One region of the Mesorhizobium sp. WSM4830 genome, then DNA from elsewhere that is predicted to be linked to it. Evidence: predicted binding sites of a transcription regulator. Region 1 holds the regulator's gene; each other region holds the start of a gene.

Region 1 (5,407 bases):
CCTTCAGCGTGCGCATCGACAGGATCGGCTGGGTGCCGCACAGAAACCGGCGGATGCCGGTGCCGGCCGCATAGCCTGGCTCGAAGGCGAAGGGCCGTGCATGGCCCCACCAGCCGGTGAGCGGCTGCTGGATGTCGGCAAGATGCCGCTCAGCCGCATAGATGAAGGCAGGCGCGCCCGGTCCGCCATTCAGATATTTGTAAGTGCAGCCAACGGCAAAATCGGCTTTTGCCTTGTCGAGCTCGACTGGCATCGCACCGGCGGTGTGGCAGAGATCCCAGACGATCATCGCCCCGGCTTCCTGGGCCCTGCGCGTCAGCGCCGGCATGTCGCGCAGTTCGCCCGACTTGTAGTTGACGTGGTTGACCAGCACCACGGCGGTGCGTGCGTCGATCAGCTCCTCGATGCTCGGCGCGTCGACCCCCGAGAGGCGCAGCAGCGTATCTTTTCGCGTCGAAACCACACCCTCAGCCATGTAGAGGTCCGTCGGAAAGCTATCGCCCTCGGCGACGATGACCTGCCGCTCCGGTCGCATAGCCATGGCGGCGTGCAGCAGCTTGTAGATGTTGACCGACGTCGTGTCGCAGACCACCGTCTGGCCGGCCGCGGCGCCAATCAGGCGCCCGAGCTGGTCGCCGAGTTCGAGCGGCATGTTGAACCAGCCGGCCACGTTCCAGGCGCGGATAAGATCATGCGACCATTCTTCGGTCGCGGCCTTGCGCAATTCATCGAAAGCGGCACGTGAAGCAGCTCCTAGCGAATTGCCGTCGAGATAGATCACTCCTTGCGGCAACACAAAGCGGTCGCGCATCGCGCGCAGCGGATCCGCGGCATCCATCGCCTTTACGGCCACGAGATCGGGAATTCCTGTCATGATTTGCCTGCTCCCCCAAGATCCAACGCAACGCCGGACACGCATCGACTGTTCTTCCATTACCTGGTTGCGCGCAGCAAGACTCCACCGGCGAGAAGCAGCCTGACCAGGCGATGGAAACCAGGACCTAACCCGAGGTTGGCGTTTTGAGTTCGTTTCGTTCACGGTGCATTGACCAAACCGCACACTCGATAGGGTTCACTTCCGTGCCATTTGCCGACCGACGGCCGATGCCAATGTGGCCTTCCGGGAAGCCAGAAGGGCGCAAACGAAAGCAGAATCAAGGCGATGAGGCTCGCGACGGTGAAAGTGCGGTACCCCGGTTAGGGGACGTCGTTTGTTTCCCGAGCCTTAACGCATTCATTAAACTTTAAACAGTTGCGGAACACAACTGGAACAGATAGTGTTTGTTCTGGGTTTGTTTTTCTGATTCTGTTGGGGGTCGCTATGCTGACACGCAAACAACACGAACTGCTTATGTTCATCCACGAAAGATTGAAGGAAAGCGGTATCCCGCCTTCCTTCGACGAGATGAAGGAAGCGCTCGACCTGGCTTCCAAATCGGGAATCCACCGGCTTATTACGGCACTGGAGGAGCGCGGCTTCATTCGCCGTTTGCCCAACCGGGCCCGTGCGCTGGAGGTGCTGCGCCTGCCTGACTCGATCGCCCCCGGCCTCAATGCGGCACGCAAGTTCTCGCCGAGTGTCATCCAGGGCAGTCTTGGGCAAGGCGGTCCGCGGCAAGGCAAGCCGACATCGTCGCGCGTCCCTGCGGCCGGAAATGACGACGATGTCGTCGCCGCCGTTTCGATCCCGGTGATGGGCCGCATCGCCGCCGGTGTGCCGATCGACGCCATCCAGCACCAGACGCATTCGATTTCGGTGCCGCCGGATATGATCATGGGCGGCGAGCATTATGCGCTCGAGGTCAAAGGCGATTCGATGATCGAGGCTGGCATTTTCGACGGCGACACGGTGATCATCCGCAATGCCGATACGGCGAGCCCCGGTGAGATCGTGGTGGCACTGGTCGACGAGGAGGAAGCGACGCTGAAGCGGTTCCGCCGCAAGGGCGCTTCGATCGCCCTGGAAGCCGCCAATCCGGCCTACGAGACGCGCATCTTCGGACCAGACAGGGTCAAGGTGCAAGGCAAGCTCGTCGGACTGATCCGCCGCTACTGAGCTCCGCCCTTGGCGCCGGCTTTGGGTTTGTCGGCCCTGCGGTATGGCGGCAGGCCCCGCGCCGCGCGTGAAAATTTCCGCTGCACGTGCCAGGGCCGGTATGATTTTTCGACTGCGAAACGGATTTCGGCGCGTGTTGCCGCTTGTGGATCGAAATAGACGGCGGCACTTCCCGCGCGCGCCAGTTGCCGTTTGGTGACGACGAGGACCAGCCGGTCGTAGTAGCAGGGGTTATGGGCGGTGGCGTCGTCGATGACGATCAAACTGGCAAAGGCGCAGGCTGGCCGCGCAGTATTGCGGTCCTTGGCTTGCGCGATGATCGCGCCGGATGGATGCCTGGCAAGGCAGAGGCCGTCCGTGCAAATGAACGGCATGCCCGGCGGTAGTTCGGCCGGATCGGCAATGTCGAATTGCGGGTCGTTCTTTCCAGGTGTTTCCGGCGCGACGATAGCCTCTGATGTGAGCGCGCGTTTCCAGTTGTCGATGGTGAACTCATTCGGGCGTGCCCGGTTGATCGCGAGTTCACCGCTCCCAATCGGCAGCGCGACCAGCCGTGCGTCCTCCGAGATCAATACATCGGGTACGCGCGTCTGCGTTGTCGTCAGCAAGCCGGCGAGCGCAAAAGGAAGTGCCGCGAGCCGCAACCAGGTCGTCGCCATGCTGGCAATGACGAGGGCGATCGTCACCAGAAGGACGGATCTCAGCGAAATCAGCCCGACCGCATCGATCGGCGAGCGCTCGGAGATCCACCCGGACAGGGCGATCATCGCCGTTAGCCCCTTGCCCATCACATAGAGGAACGGCCCATCCGCACCGAACGGCATCGCCAGCGCGCTGAGAACGGCGAAGGGCATGACGACCAGTGAGACGATGGGCATGATGGCCAGATTGGCGAACAGGCTGAGCGGCGCCACGCGCTGGAAGTGCCATATGGCGAAAAGCGCCGTGGCGCTCCCTGCAATGATCGAGGTCATCGCTAGGCCGCCCATGCCCAGCAGGACCTTTCGCGTGGCAAAGCGTAGCGGCGACCGCCGCAGCGGCGGCGTGGCGGCCCTGCCGGCGCGGTAATCGGACCAGCCTGCATAGGCGCCGACAAGGGCCGCCGTCGCGGCGAAGGACATCTGGAAACTCGGACCGACCACCTCGTGCGGCGACACCAGGATGACCGCGATGGCCGAGATCGCCAGGTTGCGCATGGTGAGCGCGGCCCGGTCGAACAGCACGGCGATAAGCATCACCGCCAGCATGATGAAGCTGCGTTCGGCCGCTACCACAATGCCGGAAAAGACGAGGTAGGCCGCAATCGAAAAAAGCGCGGCGGCCGCGGCATATTTCTTGACCGGCCGTCGCGATGAGAAATCGGGAAACAGCGCAAAGGCGCCGCGTAGCAGCGCCATGATGGTGCCGGCGACCAACGCCATATGCAGCCCCGAGATAGAGATGATGTGATAGATGCCTGTACGCCGCATCGCTTCGTTGATCTCCTCGGGAATGCCGGCGCGCACGCCGACGATCAGCGCAGCGGCAATCTCGCCCTCGGCGCCGCCGATGCGGCTGCGGATATGGTCGGCGATGGATTCGCGCGCGTCTTCGATCGCGGAAGAAAGCTGCGCGGCAAGCGGCATGCTGCCCGACGGCACGACTTTCGGATTGCCGAGAAAAAAGCCGCTGCCGCCGATACCGGCGAAATAGCTGTCGAAGGAGAAATCATAGCTGTCGGGCCGCACCGGGCCGGTCGGCGGCAGCAGCCGCACATAGCCGGTGATCTCGGAACCGGCGGTGAGCTCAGCCGGTATCTTCATCGCCGAAACGCGGACCCGTTCCGGCATGTAGCGCAGTGTCGGCCTGGCGGTTGAGATCACATCGATCGTCAGCCTGATGCGGCCGCTCGCCATGGGCTCGTACGATACAACGCGACCCGTCAGCCGCGTCGAGATTTCGGAACCGAGCATATGCGTTCCGACACGCCAGGTCTCGAACTTGGCGGCAAGTACGCCAAGCGCGCAGAGTAACGCCACCATGAAACACAGGCGCGTCCTGGGCCATGACCGCGAGACGACGGCACAAAGGGCCGCGAGGAGCACGATTGCGATCGGCTGTGGAAAGGGCGGCTCCACCGCCAGCGCGAAATATACGACCACCCCGCATGCGAGGAACACCGGCACCAGCAGGAAGGCGACGCCACGGTCGAGTTCCAGGCCGGCTGCCAAGGTTACGCTGTTGCGGATGCGGGACGGTGACGGGAGGCGCAAACGCCTGGGCAGGCGCACGATGGGTTCGGCCGTGGGCACCGGAACCGTTGTTGATTCACCTGTCGGCAAGGACCGGGAATCGAAGCGTGGAGTGGGCAGCAATGCCGGCGCCGGCAGGACAGGCAGGGGAGCGGCAAACAGCAAGCGTTCGCTGACGCCGCTGCCAGCGTCCTCGCCCTCGCCCGCACCACGGCCTCGCACAGCCATCGGGTCTGCCCCTTGCGCCCTCAACCTCCTATGCTACATGAACGCGCGACGCGCGAAAGTCCGCAAACCCACTTCCTTCGCCCGCCTGAGAGTTCCATGCCCGATAAGGTCGTCACCCGTTTTGCCCCCTCGCCCACCGGCTATCTGCACATTGGCGGCGCCCGCACGGCGCTGTTCAACTGGCTGTATGCCAAGCACACAGGCGGCACGATGCTGCTGCGCATCGAGGACACCGACCGCGAGCGCTCCACCGATGCGGCAACCGCGGCCATTCTCGACGGGCTTTCCTGGCTTGGCCTGACATGGGACGGCGAGCCGGTGTCGCAGTTCGAGCGTGCTCCGCGCCACCACGAGGTGGCCGAGGAGCTCGTTCGCATGGGCAAGGCCTATTATTGTTATGCGACGCCTGCCGAGCTGGAAACAATGCGCGAGAGCGCACGGGCCAAGGGGCTGCCTCCCCGCTATGACGGACGCTGGCGCGACCGCGACCCGTCGGAGGCGCCGCCCGGCGCCAAGGGGGCGATCCGCATCAAGGCGCCGACAGACGGCGAGACGGTGGTGCATGACCGCGTCCAGGGCGATGTGCGTTTTCCCAACAAGGATCTCGACGATTTCATTATTCTGCGCTCGGACGGCAATCCCACCTACATGCATGCCGTCGTCGTCGACGATCACGACATGGGCATCACCCACATCATCCGCGGCGACGATCATTTGACCAACGCCGCACGCCAGACCGTAATCTATCAGGCCATGGGCTGGGAGGTGCCGTCGATGTCGCATATCCCGCTGATCCACGGTGCCGACGGCGCCAAGCTGTCGAAGCGGCACGGTGCGCTTGGCGTCGAGGCCTATCGCGCCATGGGCTACCTGCCGGAGGCGCTGCTCAACT
Region 2 (5,407 bases), on a different contig from region 1:
GCGTCGGCGGCATCATCGACGTTCGCAACGACCGCATCACGCAGGATCTCGATCATGCTGCCCGGCTGAAAAGCGAGGCCGATGCCGCCGTTGCCGCCTATGAGCAGGAATTGGCGGAAGCCAAGGGTAAGGCCAATGCGATCGGCCAGCAGGCCAACGATGCGGCCAAGGCGGAAGCCGAAGCTGCCCGCAAGACGATCGAGGCAGCGCTTGACCAGAAACTTGGCGAGGCCGAGGCACGCATATCTTCCATCAAGGCCAATGCCATGAAGGAGGTCGGCACCATCGCCGAGGACACCGCTTCGGCCATCGTCGAGGCGCTTGTCGGCGGCAAGGCCAGCAAGGCCGAAATCGCGGCCGCGGTCAAATCCGTGGCCGGGTGAGGAGCGCATCATGGACGCCACATCTCTCGCGACGCTTTGGGCAACCGTTGCCCTCGTAATCTTCCTCGGCATTGCCATCTACATCAAGGTGCCGGGCATGATCGCCAAGGCGCTCGATGCGCGGGCCGACAAGATCAGCTCCGAGCTCGAGGAAGCGCGCCGGTTGCGCGAAGAGGCCCAGCAACTGCTCGGTCAATACCAGCGCAAGCGTAAGGAAGCCGAGCAGGAGGCCGCGGCCATCGTCGCCGCCGCCAAGCGCGAAGCCGATATGCTTGCCGCCGAGGCGCACAAGAAGACCGAGGACTATGTCGCCCGGCGTACCGCCTTGGCCGAGCAGAAGATCGGCCAGGCCGAGCGCGAAGCAATCGGCGAAGTGCGCGCCAGCGCCGTCGACATCGCGGTGGAAGCCGCGCGCGCGCTGCTGGCCGGCAAGATCGACGCCAAGGCCGGCGCCGACCTGTTCAACGCCTCGCTGCAGGATTTGAAGTCGAAGCTGAACTGAACGGAGCGTAATCTCCCCCCTTGAGGGGGAGATGGCCGGCAGGCCAGAGGGGGTCGGCGCGCGTGAAGCGCCAACCTTCTCTTTCGTGCCAAATAGCGTCGCGCCAGGACGTACCGACCCCCTCTGTCGCCTTCGGCGACATCTCCCCCTCGAGGGGGGAGATTACAGCTAGCCGAATCGCTCAATCCAAGCAGCCGGATCGCTCAATCCAGGCCCGAAAGGCCCTCCTCCTCAACCACCTCGGTGCCGCCGAACCGGAACGGCGCGAAGGAGGCGCGGTGTAGCCGTGCCACTGGCCCGTGCAGATCGATCGCCGTCCGATGGCGCACAGTGGCGTAGCCCATATGCAGTTCGAAGCCGTAACGCGCATGATGGCTGCCGCAGCCGCACATCATGCGGTCGCGCAACACCTTGGCGACGATCGAGGCTGCGGCGATCGACTGCGAGCGCTGGTCGCCCTTGATCAGGGCTTTGCCCTCGCAGGGCAGGCCGGGCGGCACGTCGCGGCCGTCGGCCAGCGCCAGCTTCGGCCGGATCGACAGGCCGGCCACGGCACGGCGCATCGCCTCCAGGCTGGCCTTGAGGATGTTGGAGGCATCAATGCCTTCGGCGCTGACCGAGGCCATCGATACGGCGAGTGCGGAGCCGAGGATTTTCAGGAACAGCGCCTCGCGCTGCAAATGCGTTAGCCGCTTGGAATCGTCGAGGCCGTCGGGGATGTTGGCGGGATCGAGCACCACCGCTGCCGCCACCACCGGCCCGGCGAGCGGGCCACGGCCGGCCTCGTCCATCCCCGCCACTGGCCAAAGGCCTTCGGCCATCGCCTTCGTCTCGAACGAGAAGTCGGGTCTCTCGACGATTTCGAAGAGAAGCGGAGAATCGGAACGCGGGCGAGCCATGGTGCGGCGAGGTTCGCATCGGCTCCGATTCTCCGCAAGTCCCTCCGGGTCGGGCGGGGCACCGGACCAGGAGGGGCTACCGTCTGCAAGCCCGGGGACAGGACAGGCCGGACGGGATTTTTCGCCTGTTGCCGGCCGCTTCGAGCGGCTGGCGCGAGACGCTTTGTCACAGCAACATCAGCTGCTCTGTTGCCTTGGCAGCCGGGACGAACTGGTCGGTCCTGAGCGAGCGCCGCTCGGCATTGAGGCCGAGCCGTTTGGCGGCGATCTCGAAGCGCCGGCCGATCTGCCAGGCATACGGGCCGGAGCCTTTCATGCGCTTGCCCCATTCCGAATCGTAGTCCTTGCCGTCGCGCATCGAACGGATCAGCGACATGACGTGGCGATAGCGGTCGGGATAGTGGCGCAGCAGCCAGTCCTTGAAGATCGGCGCGACCTCCAGCGGCAGGCGCAGCAGCACATAGCCGGCTTCACGCGCGCCCGCTGCCTGCGCCGAATCGAGGATGCGCTCCATTTCCGGGTCGGTCAGTCCGGGGATGATCGGCGCGACCATCACCGAGGCCGGAATGCCGGCGTCCGAAAGCTGCCTGATCGCCTCCAGCCGCTTGGTCGGCGTCGACGCGCGTGGCTCCATGGTGCGCGCCAGCATGCGGTCGAGCGTCGTCACCGACAATGCCACCTTGGCCAGCCCGCGTTCCGCCATGCGTGACAGAATGTCGATGTCACGTGTCACCAGCGCCGACTTGGTGACGATGCCGACCGGGTGCCCGCGCGCCTCCAGCACTTCGAGGATTTCGCGCATGATCCGGTATTGTTTCTCGATCGGCTGGTACGGGTCGGTGTTGGTGCCGATGGCGATGGTGCGCGGCTGGTAATTATCCCTGGACAATTCCTTGTCGAGCAGCCGCGCCGCATCCGGCTTGGCAAACAGCTTCGATTCGAAATCCAGCCCCGGCGACAGGCCCATGAAGCTGTGCGTCGGCCGCGCGAAACAATAGACGCAGCCATGTTCGCAGCCGCGATAGGGATTGATCGAGCGGTCGAAGGAGATGTCGGGCGATTCGTTGCGCGTGATGATGGTGCGCGGCTTCTCGACCTGTACCTCGGTCTTGAACGGCGGCAGCTCCTCCAGCGAATTCCAGCCATCGTCGAACACATGCCGGCTGACCGGCTCGAACCGGCCGGACGGATTGATGCCCGCCGACCTGCCGCGATTGCGTTCCGGACGGACGCGCATGCCGCTCTGCTCGATCATCGCATTCGCCATCTCGGCCCTGCCGGCACCGAAGGCGGCAATGTCGGCACGCACGATCTGTTCCATTTTGGCCCTTTCCCAGGGACTGTCCGCCCGCTGTCGAATCGCTCTGCTCATGAATGTATTCCTATCGTATCGATGAGAACAAAGCAAGAACTTTCTCGCGGTGCGCCGCAAAAACTGGCGCTGCCCACCGCTTTCCGCTATTCGGCTAGACATGCTCAGCGTCCTGATCGAAACCCTGAATGACGAGGAGGGCCTTGCCCGCACGCTCGCCTCGCTGATCGGTGGCGCCGTCGAGGGCGTGGTGCGCGACGTTCTCGTCTGCGACACCGGCTCGACCGATCAGACGCACCGCGTCGCCGAACACGCCGGCTGCCACTATGTCAGCGGCGGCATCGCCGCCGGCATCAGGCAGGCCAAGGGTGACTGGCTGCTTTTGCTGGAACCGGGCGCGCGGCTGGGGGAGGGCTGGATCGATGAGGTCGTCGCCCATACCGCAAGGCAAACCATGGCGGCGCGGTTTTCGCGGGCACGCGGCAGCCGCGCGCCGTTCCTGTCGCGCGTCTTTGCCGGAAATCGCGCTCTCGCCGAAGGCTTGGTGATCAGCAAGCGTCAGGCCGCGGCGCTGTCGAAGAACGCCCGCAGCGCCGAAGCGATCGCCCGCGGCCTGGCGACCAGGAGGCTCCAGGCCGAGATCTGGGTCGCTCCGCGGAAGTGACGGCTTACCGTGACGGTTCAGGGGCTCAAGCAAATTTTCCGGCGGGTCGCCGTTTATTGTGCATTGCACAAAATCTGCCCGGGAGTTACCATTCCCAGCGACACGGGCGAATGGGTTTGGGGTGTGCCGGAGCGGTGACGACGACTAACGTCGATGCTGTTCCCTCGATATTTTGAGGACCCCGATGACCCTTTCAAGCCCTGACAAGTCCGGCGCTGCAAGCCTCGAGGCGATCGCACGCAACGGCGGTACGCTGCGCCGCATCGCTGCCCGCATCCCGACCTATCTGTCCGACCTTCGCGAGAATCCGGCATGGCTGCCGATGTTCATGCTGGCGCGAACCATGCCGGCGCGGCGGCTGCACTGGCGCGGCGCAAAGCCCGTTCGGCCGGCGCGCAATGTCGGTGAAACGATGTTCGCCGGCGTCGATCGCGATGCCGTCGTCGGCGCGCTGAGGACGGAGGGGCTCTATTCGGGCCTGATGCTGCCAGCCGCCATCCATGAGGAGATTGGCCGCTTCGCCGAGCGCACGCCATGCTTCGGCAATTTCGACCGCCGGCTGGAATTCCTCCCCGAAAAACACGCCGATGCCGAAAAGCATTTCGGCCGCCCGCTGCTCAGCGGCCATTATTTCGAGCGGGTCCTCGACTGCAACGCTGCGGTCGCCGTGCAGCGCGATCCGCTGCTTCTCGATATCGCGGCGCACTATCTCGGCAGCCAGGCCAAGCTGATCACCACCAGCGTCTGGTGGAGCTTTCCGACCGGTGGCGTCTCGGACGCCGACAAGAACATGGCCTCGCTCGGCAAATACCATTTCGACCTCGACGACTGGCGCATGCTGAAGTTCTTTTTCTACCTGGTGCCGGTCGACGCCGACACCGGGCCGCATGTCTACGTCCGCGGCTCCCACAACCGCCGTATCCTGAAGCACCAGCTGACGCTTCTGGTCGGCCATTCGGCGGAAGAGGTGCTGGGCGTCTATGGCGAGCAGAGCCCGGTCACGCTGACCGGGCAGGCCGGCCTCGGCTTTGTCGAAGACCCGTTCGGATTCCATATGGGCACCGTGCCGACGCGCACGCCGCGGCTGATGATGGAAGTCGGCTTCGGTGTCTCGCCGCCGTCGCGCCGGCGTTTTCACGGCGAGCCGGTCATTCGCTGAAGGGATCAGCCGGCTGACCCCTTGGCTCGCCTCAGCCGCGCCGCAAATGTTCGTCCAGGCGCGGCATGATCTCGACGAAGTTGCAGGGCATGTGCCGGTAGTCGAGCTGCGGCTTCAAGATGCCGTCCCATGCGTCCTTGCAGGCGCCGGGCGAGCCCGGCAGCACGAAGACGAAGGTGGCGTTGACGACGCCGCCGGTTGCCCGGCTCTGGATCGTCGAAGTGCCGATCTTGTCGTAGGAGATGCGGTGGAACACTTCGGAAAAGCCGTCCATGCGCTTTTCGAAGATAGGTTCCAGCGCTTCCGGCGTCACGTCGCGGCCGGTGAAGCCGGTGCCGCCGGTGGTGATGACGACATCGATCGCTTCGTCCCTCGACCAACCCAGGACCTTGTCGCGGATCTTGTCGCGATCGTCGGTGACGATGTCGCGGGCGGCCAGGACATGGCCGGCCTCGGCAATGCGGTCGGCCAGCGTCTGCCCGGATTTG
Region 3 (5,407 bases), on a different contig from region 1:
GACAGTCGACGGATAGCAAGGGCCGTCCCGGTTATCGCCTCGCTTTGCAGACACGCGAGCAGCATATCCGCCGCGACAAGGCGACGTCCAACATCTGCACCGCACAGGCGCTGCTCGCCAATATGGCGACGGCCTATGCGATCTGGCACGGCCCTGCCGGGCTGCAGGCGATTGCCGGCCGCGTCCACACGCTGGCCAACCGCCTGGCTGCCGGCCTCGAGGCAGCGGGCGTTTCGGTGGTCGGCGAAAGCCGCTTCGACACGGTGACCGTGGAAGTGAGGGGCAGTGCTGGCGCGATTGCCGCCGCCGCAGAAAAGACCGGCCGGCTGCTGCGCGTCATCGACGCCGACCATGTCGGCGTCAGCTTCGACGAGACCTCCACCGAAGCCGATCTGGAGGCAATCGCAGCACTTTTCGGCGCCAAGGCCGGCGTTGCCGCCGGCAGTTCCATGCCAGGAAAACCGCGCGGCAAGGAGTTCCTCACCCAGCCCGTCTTCCGCGAAAACCACTCGGAAACCGACATGATGCGCTTCCTGCGCCGGCTGGCCGACAAGGACCTGGCGCTTGACCGCGCCATGATCCCGCTCGGCTCCTGCACCATGAAGCTCAACGCCGCCGCCGAAATGATGCCGGTGAGCTGGCCTGATGTCGCCAACCTGCATCCCTTCGCGCCGGCAAATCATTCGATAGGCTATCGCGCCATAATCGACGAGCTGGAAGGCTGGCTGGCTGAGATCACCGGCTTCGACGCGGTGACCCTGCAGCCCAATGCCGGCAGCCAGGGCGAATATGCCGGGCTGCTCGCCATTCGCGGCTATCATCTGTCACGCGGCGAAGCCCATCGCACCGTCTGCCTGATCCCGTCCTCGGCGCATGGCACCAATCCCGCAAGTGCGGCCATGGCCGGCATGAGCGTCGTCGTCGTGCGCTGCACCGAGGACGGCAATGTCGACATGGACGACCTGCAGGCCAAGGCGGCCGAGCATGCGCATAATCTCGCGGCGCTGATGTTCACCTATCCTTCGACGCATGGCGTCTTCGAGGAAGGCGCGCGCGACCTCTGCGCCCTCGTCCACAGCCATGGCGGCCAGGTCTATTTCGACGGCGCCAATCTCAACGCGCTGGTCGGCCTCGCCCGTCCCGGCGATATCGGCGCCGATGTCTGCCACATGAACCTGCACAAGACTTTCTGCATCCCGCATGGCGGCGGCGGCCCCGGTGTCGGGCCGATTGGCGTCAAGGCGCACCTGAAGCCATATCTGCCCGGCCACATCACCGAAGGCTCGGCCCATGCCGTGGCGGCGGCACCGTTCGGCAGCGCCTCGATCCTGCCGATCACCTGGATGTATATCCGCATGATGGGCGCTTCCGGCCTGAAGCAGGCGACCGAGACGGCGATCATCTCCGCCAACTATGTGGCGACGCGGCTTGGCGAGCATTTCCCCCTGCTTTACAAGGGGCGCAACGGACGCGTTGCGCATGAATGCATCCTCGACACCCGCGTGCTCAAGGACAGCGCCGGCATCAGCGTCGACGACATCGCCAAGCGGCTGATCGACTATGGCTTCCACGCGCCGACCATGTCGTTCCCGGTCGCCGGCACGCTGATGGTCGAGCCGACCGAGTCCGAGCCCAAGCGCGAGCTGGATCGCTTCTGCGAGGCCATGATCGCCATAGCCGGCGAGGCAGCCAAGGTGGCGAAGGGCGAATGGCCGTTGGCCGACAATCCTCTGGTCAACGCGCCGCACACCGCCGCCGAGGCATTGGCCGGCCAGTGGACCCATCCCTATTCGCGTCTGGAGGCGGCCTACCCCGCCGGCGATGCCGATACGGCGGCAAAATACTGGCCGCCGGTGTCACGCATCGACAACGTCGCCGGCGACCGCAACCTTGTCTGCTCCTGTCCGCCGCTATCGGAATATCTTGGCGCGGCGGAGTAGACCAGATCCCGAAAAGCGGAACCCGGTTTTCGGACAAGATCGTGGTCTAACAAGAAGATAGAAATCTCATCAGGCAGAACGCAAGGCCGGCCCGTCGGCCTTGCTCGCCCGGTCCCGGACGACGACGCGATTTCGCCCGGCGCGCTTTGCCGCATAGAGTGCTGCGTCGGCTTCGGCCAGCACATCGTCGAGACCGGTGCCGCTTGTTCCGCCAAAGCCGATGCCGCCGCTGACTGTGCTTCGCAACGGACCAAGTTGGGTGGCTACGACTTCCGTGCCGAAGGCGACGCTGATCTTGCTCGCAACGTCATAGGCCTTCTCTTCCGTCATCCGCGACATGACGAGCACGAATTCCTCTCCGCCCAACCGGAAGGCGTCGACGCCGGTCCGGGCGTATTTCCTGATGACGGCGGCAAAGCGGCGCAGAACCTGGTCGCCGACCGGGTGACCGAATACGTCGTTCGTCCTCTTGAAATGGTCAAGGTCGAACATGGCGACGGACATGAACGGACCGAAGACCCGCTCGCCGTAGAGTGCCGTCAACGCCCGCCGGTTCATCAGCCCGGTCAGTGGATCGGTCATCGTCTCGGCCTTCAATTCGATCTGCGCCTGCAAATGGTGCAGGGAGAGCGTCAATGCGCCGAGCCCGGTCATGCAGGCGACGGCCACGACGGAATTCACCCGCTCGGCCCAATTGTCGGGCGCAACACCGAGCACCCATTGGCCCTTGACCAGCAGGACCGCGCCGCAAAGTCCGAACGACAGGGCACAGACGCCGCTCAGGAACGAGACGACCAGCAATATCCGGCGATCGTGACCACCCTCAATCCAGAACATCGCCCCGATGAGCGAGAGCAGCGCCGTTACCGTGGCGTAGGTGACGATAAAGCCGACACCATCAAACCCGAGATACGTCGCGCCCGTGCAAACAGCCATCGCAACCAAGGTCGGCAAGATGGCGCGCCTGTAGTCGCCTATGCTGAGATATTGCATGGCCGACAGGCAGATAATCAGGAAGCCGAGGCTGAGAAGCACAAGCACGATCTGGCAAAGCCAGGCGCTTGGATCCCTAGTGTAATGCCAGAACAACACTACATGTGCGACAAGCACGAGAATGCCGCACGCCACCGTCAGCACAAAGCGTGCCTGTGGCGCGCTGAACCAGATCGCAAACATGGTGATGCTGAGGCACGTGCCCGACAGCGCCGCCGCGAGCAGGAGCGAACTGTAATCCAACATGTTTAAGCGACAGCCTCTTGAGGGTTCCGCTGCATTCTAGGTCAGCGACAGTCCGCAAATACCTTTTTTAGCCAATCTTCCGGCGTAACCTTCGGACAGGGTTTACAAAACGTCGATGCTCCAACTTCGACCCCATTTCCGCCGCTTGGCTGCCGAATGGTTTTGCAGTAAGAGGCTCTATCCTCGAACGTAACAGGAACCTCCGTCGCCTGCCCGCGAAAAGCGTGGCAGTATCGCGTGGTGATTCGCAGCATCGGAATCCAGGATCGGCATGGACAACAACAACGACCTTTTCGCCAAATTGGACAAGCAGCCGCAGCCGGCTCGCGCCGCCGCGCGCCCGGCCGACCCGCTGGTGCAGGCGGCGAAGCGGCCGGCGCCCCGCGACGCCAGCGAGAGCTACAGTGCCGCCGACATCGAGGTGCTGGAGGGGCTGGAGCCGGTGCGACGGCGCCCGGGCATGTACATTGGCGGCACCGACGACAAGGCGATGCACCATCTGTTTGCCGAGGTCATCGACAATTCGATGGACGAGGCAGTCGCCGGCCATGCGACCTTCATCGATGTCGAGCTGTCCGCCGACGGATACCTGTCAGTTACCGACAATGGCCGCGGCATTCCGGTCGATCCGCACCCGAAATTCAAGAAGCCGGCGCTCGAACTCATCATGACGACGCTGCATTCAGGCGGCAAGTTCGACAGCAAGGTTTACGAGACGTCCGGCGGCCTGCACGGTGTCGGCGTTTCCGTCGTCAACGCGCTGTCCGACCATCTCGAGGTCGAGGTCGCGATTGGGCGCAAGCTCTATCGCCAGCGCTTCTCGCGAGGCGTTCCGGTGACCGGCCTTGAGCAGCTCGGCGAGGTGCACAACCGCCGCGGCACGAAGATCCGCTTCCATCCAGACGAGCAGATTTTTGGCAAGGGTGCTGCTTTCGAGCCGGCGCGGCTCTACCGCATGGCGCGGTCAAAGGCCTACCTGTTCGGCGGTGTCGAAATCCGCTGGACCTGCGATCCCTCGCTGATCAAGGAAAAGGACACGACGCCGGCCAAGGCAGAATTCCATTTTCCGGGCGGCCTCAAGGACTATCTGAAAGCCTCGCTCGGCGACGAATTCCAGGTGACCCGTGAAATGTTCGCCGGCAAGAGCGAGAAGCAGGGCGGTCACGGCTCGCTCGAATGGGCCGTGACCTGGTTCGGCGGCGACGGTTTCATAAATTCCTATTGCAACACCATTCCGACCGCCGAGGGCGGCACGCATGAGGCCGGCTTCCGCAACGTCCTGACACGCGGCTTGCGCGCTTATGCCGACCTGGTCGGCAACAAGCGCGCTTCGATCGTCACATCCGAGGATGTGATGATCTCGGCGGCGGGCATGCTGTCGGTGTTCATCCGCGAACCGGAATTCGTCGGCCAGACCAAGGACAGGCTGGCGACGATCGAGGCGATCCGCATCGTCGAAAGCGCTATCCGCGACCCATTCGACCACTGGCTGGCCGACAATCCGCAGGAAGCGTCGAAACTGCTCGAATGGGTGATCGCGCGCGCCGACGAGCGGGTGCGCCGCCGCCAGGAAAAGGAAGTGTCGCGCAAGAGTGCGGTGCGCAAGCTGCGCCTGCCCGGCAAGCTCGCCGATTGCACGCAGAATGCTGCCGCCGGTGCCGAGCTCTTCATCGTCGAGGGCGATTCGGCCGGCGGTTCGGCAAAGCAGGCGCGCGACCGCGCCAGCCAGGCGGTGCTGCCGCTGCGCGGCAAGATCCTCAACGTCGCCAGCGCCGGCAGCGACAAGCTGGCCGGCAACCAGCAGATATCCGACCTCATCCAGGCGCTTGGCTGCGGTACGCGCTCGAGATACCGCGACGAGGACCTGCGTTACGACCGGGTCATCATCATGACCGATGCCGACGTCGACGGCGCCCATATCGCCTCGCTGCTGATCACCTTTTTCTACCAGGAGATGCCAAGCCTAGTCCGCGGCGGCCATCTCTATCTGGCGGTGCCGCCGCTTTATTCGATCCGGCAGGGCGGCAAGGTCGCCTATGCCCGCGACGACGCGCACAAGGACGAACTTTTGCGCACCGAATTTACCGGGCGCGGCAAGGTCGAAATCGGCCGCTTCAAAGGGCTGGGCGAAATGATGGCTGCCCAGCTCAAGGAAACCACCATGGACCCGAAAAAGCGCACGCTGCTCAGGGTCGATGTGATCGACGCCGAGGCGGCGACCAAGGATG
Region 4 (5,407 bases), on a different contig from region 1:
GGCGCCGTCAGGGCGAGGCCCGAGGCCCGGCTTCCAGTTGGTCGCCGGCCGGATCAGGTCGGCCAGCCGTTCGAGAATATCGACGCGTACGGCACGCCGGCCAAGATTGCGGTAGCCGGCAAGCTTGTAAAAGGTCTTGTCGAAGGTCGGATCGATGACCACCGAGGTGCGGCCGGAGGCCAGTGCGTGAACGACATCGCCGAAGCCGGGCTTGTCCTTGCCGTCGTTTCTCAGCGCCCACAGCAGCGTTATCAGCCCGGCCGGCGCCGGTTTGATCAACGCCGGCACGAAGACATGGTAGGCGCCGAAGCGCACGCCGAGACGGCGAAGTGCCGCGCGGCCTTCCTGGTCGAGCGACTTCATCTCGTCGGCAATGTCGCGACGGTTGATGAGGCCGAAATGCTCGACAAGCTGGAAAGCGATGCCGCGGCCGATGCCGGTGATCTGCTCGGCATTCTTGAGATCGACCAGCGGCTTCAGCAGGGATTCGATCTGGAAATTGACGAAGCGCTCGGCGCGCGCCGCAACCTTGTCGCGGGCCGGGCCGGTGAGTTGCTCGTCGGCGAGCAGAACGAGACGCGGCTTCAAAGCGTCTTCGCCGGCAACCAGCGTGCCGATCGGGGCGCCGATCCAGCGCAGCGTGCCATCCGAACCCAGCGCAATGTCGCCATTGGCAGAGGCGCCGAAGCGCTCGGCCCGCGCCTCGAACTCGGCGGCAAGCGCCTTCTGCGCCGCCGCCCGCACTGCCTTGGCGTCCTCGCCGCCGGCGCTCTGGTCGGCGGTGAAGCGGAAACCCTGCAACTCGCCGACGTGATGGCCTTCGACGAGGACAGTTCCGGTTGGGCTGATTTCGGCTTCAGGCATCGTGTTTTCTCTAAGGCGCCGCATGAGGACGGAAGTCCTGCGGTCTACAAAACGTTTCGTCAACCGCTCATGCAGCGCATCCGACAATCTGTCTTCGATTTCGCGCGTCTTTTCCTGCCAGTGTGCCCGATCGGCCAGCCAGCCGGGCCGGTTTGAAACGAAGGTCCATGTGCGGATCTGGGCAATCCTGTGCGATAGCGTGTCGATGTCGCCTTCGGTGGTATCGGCACGGCGCACCTGCTCGGCCATGTAGTTCTCGTCGACATGGCCGTGCCTGGCAAGGTCCATGTAGATGGAGGCGATCAAGTCGGCGTGCTGGGCCGGCGCGATCTTCCTGTAGTCGGGCAGCGCGCAGGCTTCCCACAGCAGCGCCACGCGTCTGGCATCGGTGGTGAGTGCCCGGACGTCCTCGTCGCGCGACAGATGCTCGAGCGCCTGCGCGTCTACTGCCGGCAGTGCGCGCGTCAGACCTTCGACCGGGGCGTTGGTCTCAATCGAGCGCTTCAGCGCATCGAGGTTGGCGAAATCGAAATGCGCGGTGCGCCACTGCAGCACTTTCACCGGGTCGAAATCATGCGCCTCGATCTTCTTGACCAGTTCCTCATCCAGCGGATCGACCTGGCCGGTGACGCCGAAGGTGCCGTCGCGCAGATGCCGGCCGGCGCGGCCGGCAATCTGGCCGAGCTCGGCCGCCGTCAGGTTGCGGTACTGGTAGCCGTCGAATTTACGGTTCTGGGCGAAGGCGACGTGTTCGAGGTCGAGGTTGAGGCCCATGCCGATGGCGTCGGTGGCGACGAGGTAGTCGACGTCTCCCGACTGGAACAGCGCCACCTGGGCGTTGCGGGTGCGCGGGCTGAGTGCGCCGAGCACGACGGCGGCACCGCCCTGCTGGCGGCGGATCAGCTCGGCGATGGCATAGACCTCGTCGGCCGAGAAAGCGACGATCGCGGTGCGCCGCGGCAGGCGGGTCAGCTTCTTCGAGCCGGCATAGGCAAGGTGCGATAGCCGTGGCCGGGTCACCACCGACACGCCCCGCAGCAGGCGCTGCAGGATGCCGTGCATGGTGGCCGCACCCAGCAGCAGCGTCTCCTGGCGGCCGCGCAGATGCAGGATGCGATCGGTGAAGATGTGGCCGCGTTCGAGATCGCCGGCGAGCTGGACCTCGTCGATGGCAACGAAGGCGGCGTCGGTCTCTCGCGGCATCGCTTCCACGGTGCAGACCGAGTATTTCGCGCCAGCCGGCTGGATCTTTTCCTCGCCGGTGATGAGCGCAACCTTATGGGCGCCGACCTTCTCGCAGACGCGCGTATAGACCTCGCGGGCAAGCAGCCTGAGCGGCAGGCCGATGACGCCGCTTTCATGCGCCACCATGCGTTCGATGGCGAGATGGGTCTTGCCGGTGTTGGTCGGGCCGAGCACGGCCGTCACGTCTCGACCCGACAGGATCAGCGGTTCAGTGTGTTTCGGATGGATGTTCATCGGCCTGGAAATAAGGCTCTCTGCCTCGCATTGTCGGGAGCGCGCCCATATTGGCCGCGTATGACAGGCGACACATAGGGATTTCGGGCGCGAAGCGAAAGCGGAATGTGCCGAGGGCGGGCCGATTGGTAGCTTCAAAGCCAAAAATCTGTTCCCGATTAACAGTTGGAACGAGTCTGGAACGAATCAGCGACGAATCACTGACTCGCGCTGATTCAGGTTTTGTTCACGGCTACATCTGGGCTTTCTGCCGGCGAATCTCACCACATGCTGAATCCCGGAAACTGGCCCGATTCATGCAGGCGGCATCCAAGCCAGCACCACGGTTAACCTTTGCCGGTGAATGATCGTGGCCGGCCAACCTGCTTCGCGCAACATTATGAAATTATTGATGTTTCCTAATGCGCCTTAATCATTTCGAGGGTGTTTTCAGCTCTCGCCGTTAACGTTCCGCTCAAAGCCGGAACGAATCGGCGACGAATCAGAGATAGCCGAAGATTCTTGGTTTGTTCACTGCAACATGTTGTGTTGTGAACAGCTTTTCCACCGAGAATCCACATGCTGCCGGGCGGTTTTTGCACAGGTTGCGCAGCGGCCGTTAACCTTTGTGTACTGGTTCGGCACACGCGGCATCATGGCCATCGGGTCGACGCGCTTAGTGCGTGAGGCTCAGAACTCGGCCAACCATGCCGAACGGCTTGTTCAGGATACGTCCGCTCCGACGGCATAGCGCTGCAATGCGGGGCCAACGTTCTGGATGATTTCGTCGTGAGACAGGGCGACGACCGGCGGGAGCCGCAGCAGGTACCGGCACATCGCCAATCCCAGCAACTGGCTGGAAATGAGCCCGGCCCGCCGGCCCGCATCGGCGGGATCAGCGACCGCCGCAACCAGGGGCCTCACCTGGTTGGCAAATACGTCGCGCACCTTTTCGGCGGCAAATTCGTTCGACGTCGCCGAACGCAGCAGAATTGCCATGCCGGTACCGTTGGTCGGATCTTCCCAGATTTCGAGAAATCGCCTGATCAGTGTCTTGCCGATGTCGGTTCGGTCGATCACCCGTAGTGCGGGCAATTTCAGATCGACGACCGCCGCCCTGGCAAACAACTCGTCCTTGCTGCGGAAATAGCGAATCACCATGGCCGGATCGATCGAAGCATGGGCCGCGACGTCACGGATCGAGGCGCCGTCATAGCCGCGTTCGGCGAACAGGAGCCTCGCGGCCTCAAGAATCTGAGCCCGGGTGCGATCCGACTTGCTGGGTTTCTTCGACTGATTCTCGGCCATGAAAATGCATATGCCAACGACCGTTGACAAATGCAATGGCTTCGGCTAAAAAGTCAACAAATGTTGACAAAATGGAGAGAGAAAATGTTGCCCGATACAACGGACGTCCTGATTGTTGGCGCCGGCCCGACCGGCTTGGCGCTGTCCATCGTGCTGCACCAGGCCGGGGTCGACCATGTTCTGATCGACAGGCTTGGGGAGGGCCTTCAGACCTCGCGGGCTGGCGTCATCCACGCTCAGACGCTGGAAGCGCTGGAGCCGCTGGGCGTCACGCAGCGGCTGAGCGAACTTGCCCTGAAGCTGCAGAATTTCGCCATCCGCGACCGCAACCGGGCACTGCTCAAGCTCGATTTCGGAAGGCTTCCGTCGAGGCATCCCTATCTGATGATGCTGCCTCAGAATCTCACCGAGCAGGTGTTCGCCGAGCGGATTGCCGCCCTGGGCGGCGTGATCCACCGCATGGTCGAGGCCAAGGCCGTGGTTCAGGACACTGACGGTGCGTGCGTGACGGTGGTCGAGAACGGCCGCGAGAAGATCATATCGGCACGCTACGTCGTTGGCGGCGACGGCATGCACAGCCTGGTGCGCAGCTCGGCCGGCATCGAGTTCGACGGCGCGGCCTATGAGGCGTCGTTCGTTCTCGCCGACGTTCGTCTCGACTGGCCGGTTGGGCCAACCGAGGTGTCGCTGTTCTTTGCGCCAGCCGGGCTGGTGGTGGTGGCGCCGCTTCCGGACGGATCGTACCGCGTCGTCGCGACAATGGACGACGCGCCGGAAAAACCCGCGGTCGCAGACATACAGCCGCTGCTGGACAGCCGCGGACCGACCGGCAAACGAGGCCGGGTGCTCGACCTGAAATGGAGCTCGCGTTTTCGCGTGCATCACCGCCTGGTCCGGTCATACCGCAAGGACCGGTTGTTCCTGATGGGCGATGCCGCGCACGTACACAGCCCGGCGGGAGGGCAAGGCATGAATACCGGCATCGTCGACGCGGTCGTGCTTGGTCAGTTGCTTGGCGACGTGGTGAACGGCATGCGCCCGGAAGCGGAGCTCGAACTCTATGAAACACTGCGACGCCCGGCGGCCCAGGAGGTGCTTGACCTGGCTGGTATGATGACCGGCATGGCGCTTACCCGCAGTCCGGTGAAGCGGTTCGTCCGCAACCTCGTGCTATCGGTGCTGAACCTCACACCATTCCTGAAACGCCGCATCGCCTTGAAGCTGTCGGGCCTCAGTCGGGCGCCGCTTGCCCGTCTGCCGGCACCCGCGTGCGAGGCAGGTGCAATTGCCCGAACCCAGCCTGAAGCCAGCCCAGCGCTGAAGCTTGCCGCGTGACGGCGCGGTTATCTGCCCGTACCTGCCGTCGGGCCGGTACGGGGACATCCGCGACATCCCAAGCCTCAGCTAATGTACTGACCGCCATTGGCTGATATGGTCGAGCCGGTGATGAAACCGGCATCGTCGGAAGCGAGGAAGACGACGCAGCGCGCGATCTCCTCCGGCTCGCCGAGACGGCCGACCGGGATGTGCGGGATGACGCGCTCGTTAAGCACCTTCTCGTCCATCGCCTTGACCATCTCGGTGGCGATATAGCCGGGGCAGATGACGTTGACGGTGATGCCGGCGCGCGCGCCTTCCTGGGCCAGTGCCTTGGTGAAGCCGATATCGCCGGCCTTCGAGGCCGAATAATTGACCTGGCCGACCTGGCCTTTCTGGCCGTTGATCGAGGAGATGGTGATGATGCGACCGAACTTGCGGTCGCGCATGCCGCCCCACA

Evidence for each region. The regulator LexA, encoded in region 1, represses DNA repair genes until DNA is damaged. The targets are predictions, from matches to a motif close to TGTTCNNNNTGTGTTCNG.
Region 2: a site for LexA is predicted at 3,180-3,197, ahead of AC0L2Y_RS01480 (PA0069 family radical SAM protein). Genes of this name have one in related genera too.
Region 3: a site for LexA is predicted at 3,363-3,380, ahead of parE (DNA topoisomerase IV subunit B). Genes of this name have one in related genera too.
Region 4: a site for LexA is predicted at 2,510-2,527, ahead of AC0L2Y_RS30155 (helicase-related protein). Genes of this name have one in related genera too.

Annotation. Positions count from the first base shown of each region.
Region 1 covers NZ_JBVVQI010000005.1:202,544-207,950, forward strand. Annotated here, with positions in the region: gene kynU (kynureninase) at 1-874, opposite strand, end outside; gene lexA (transcriptional repressor LexA) at 1,322-2,056, shown strand; gene AC0L2Y_RS09685 (ComEC/Rec2 family competence protein) at 2,050-4,515, opposite strand; gene gltX (glutamate--tRNA ligase) at 4,612-5,407, shown strand, end outside.
Region 2 covers NZ_JBVVQI010000001.1:282,416-287,822, forward strand. Annotated here, with positions in the region: gene AC0L2Y_RS01465 (F0F1 ATP synthase subunit B) at 1-383, shown strand, start outside; gene AC0L2Y_RS01470 (F0F1 ATP synthase subunit B) at 394-885, shown strand; gene AC0L2Y_RS01475 (ribonuclease HII) at 1,089-1,784, opposite strand; gene AC0L2Y_RS01480 (PA0069 family radical SAM protein) at 1,951-3,105, opposite strand; gene AC0L2Y_RS01485 (glycosyltransferase) at 3,257-3,760, shown strand; gene AC0L2Y_RS01490 (phytanoyl-CoA dioxygenase family protein) at 3,945-4,919, shown strand; gene moaB (molybdenum cofactor biosynthesis protein B) at 4,951-5,407, opposite strand, start outside.
Region 3 covers NZ_JBVVQI010000033.1:35,169-40,575, reverse strand. Annotated here, with positions in the region: gene gcvP (aminomethyl-transferring glycine dehydrogenase) at 1-1,940, shown strand, start outside; gene AC0L2Y_RS29200 (GGDEF domain-containing protein) at 2,010-3,179, opposite strand; gene parE (DNA topoisomerase IV subunit B) at 3,451-5,407, shown strand, end outside.
Region 4 covers NZ_JBVVQI010000037.1:28,277-33,683, forward strand. Annotated here, with positions in the region: gene AC0L2Y_RS30155 (helicase-related protein) at 1-2,343, opposite strand, end outside; gene AC0L2Y_RS30160 (TetR/AcrR family transcriptional regulator) at 3,046-3,630, opposite strand; gene AC0L2Y_RS30165 (FAD-dependent oxidoreductase) at 3,715-4,965, shown strand; gene phbB (acetoacetyl-CoA reductase) at 5,031-5,407, opposite strand, start outside.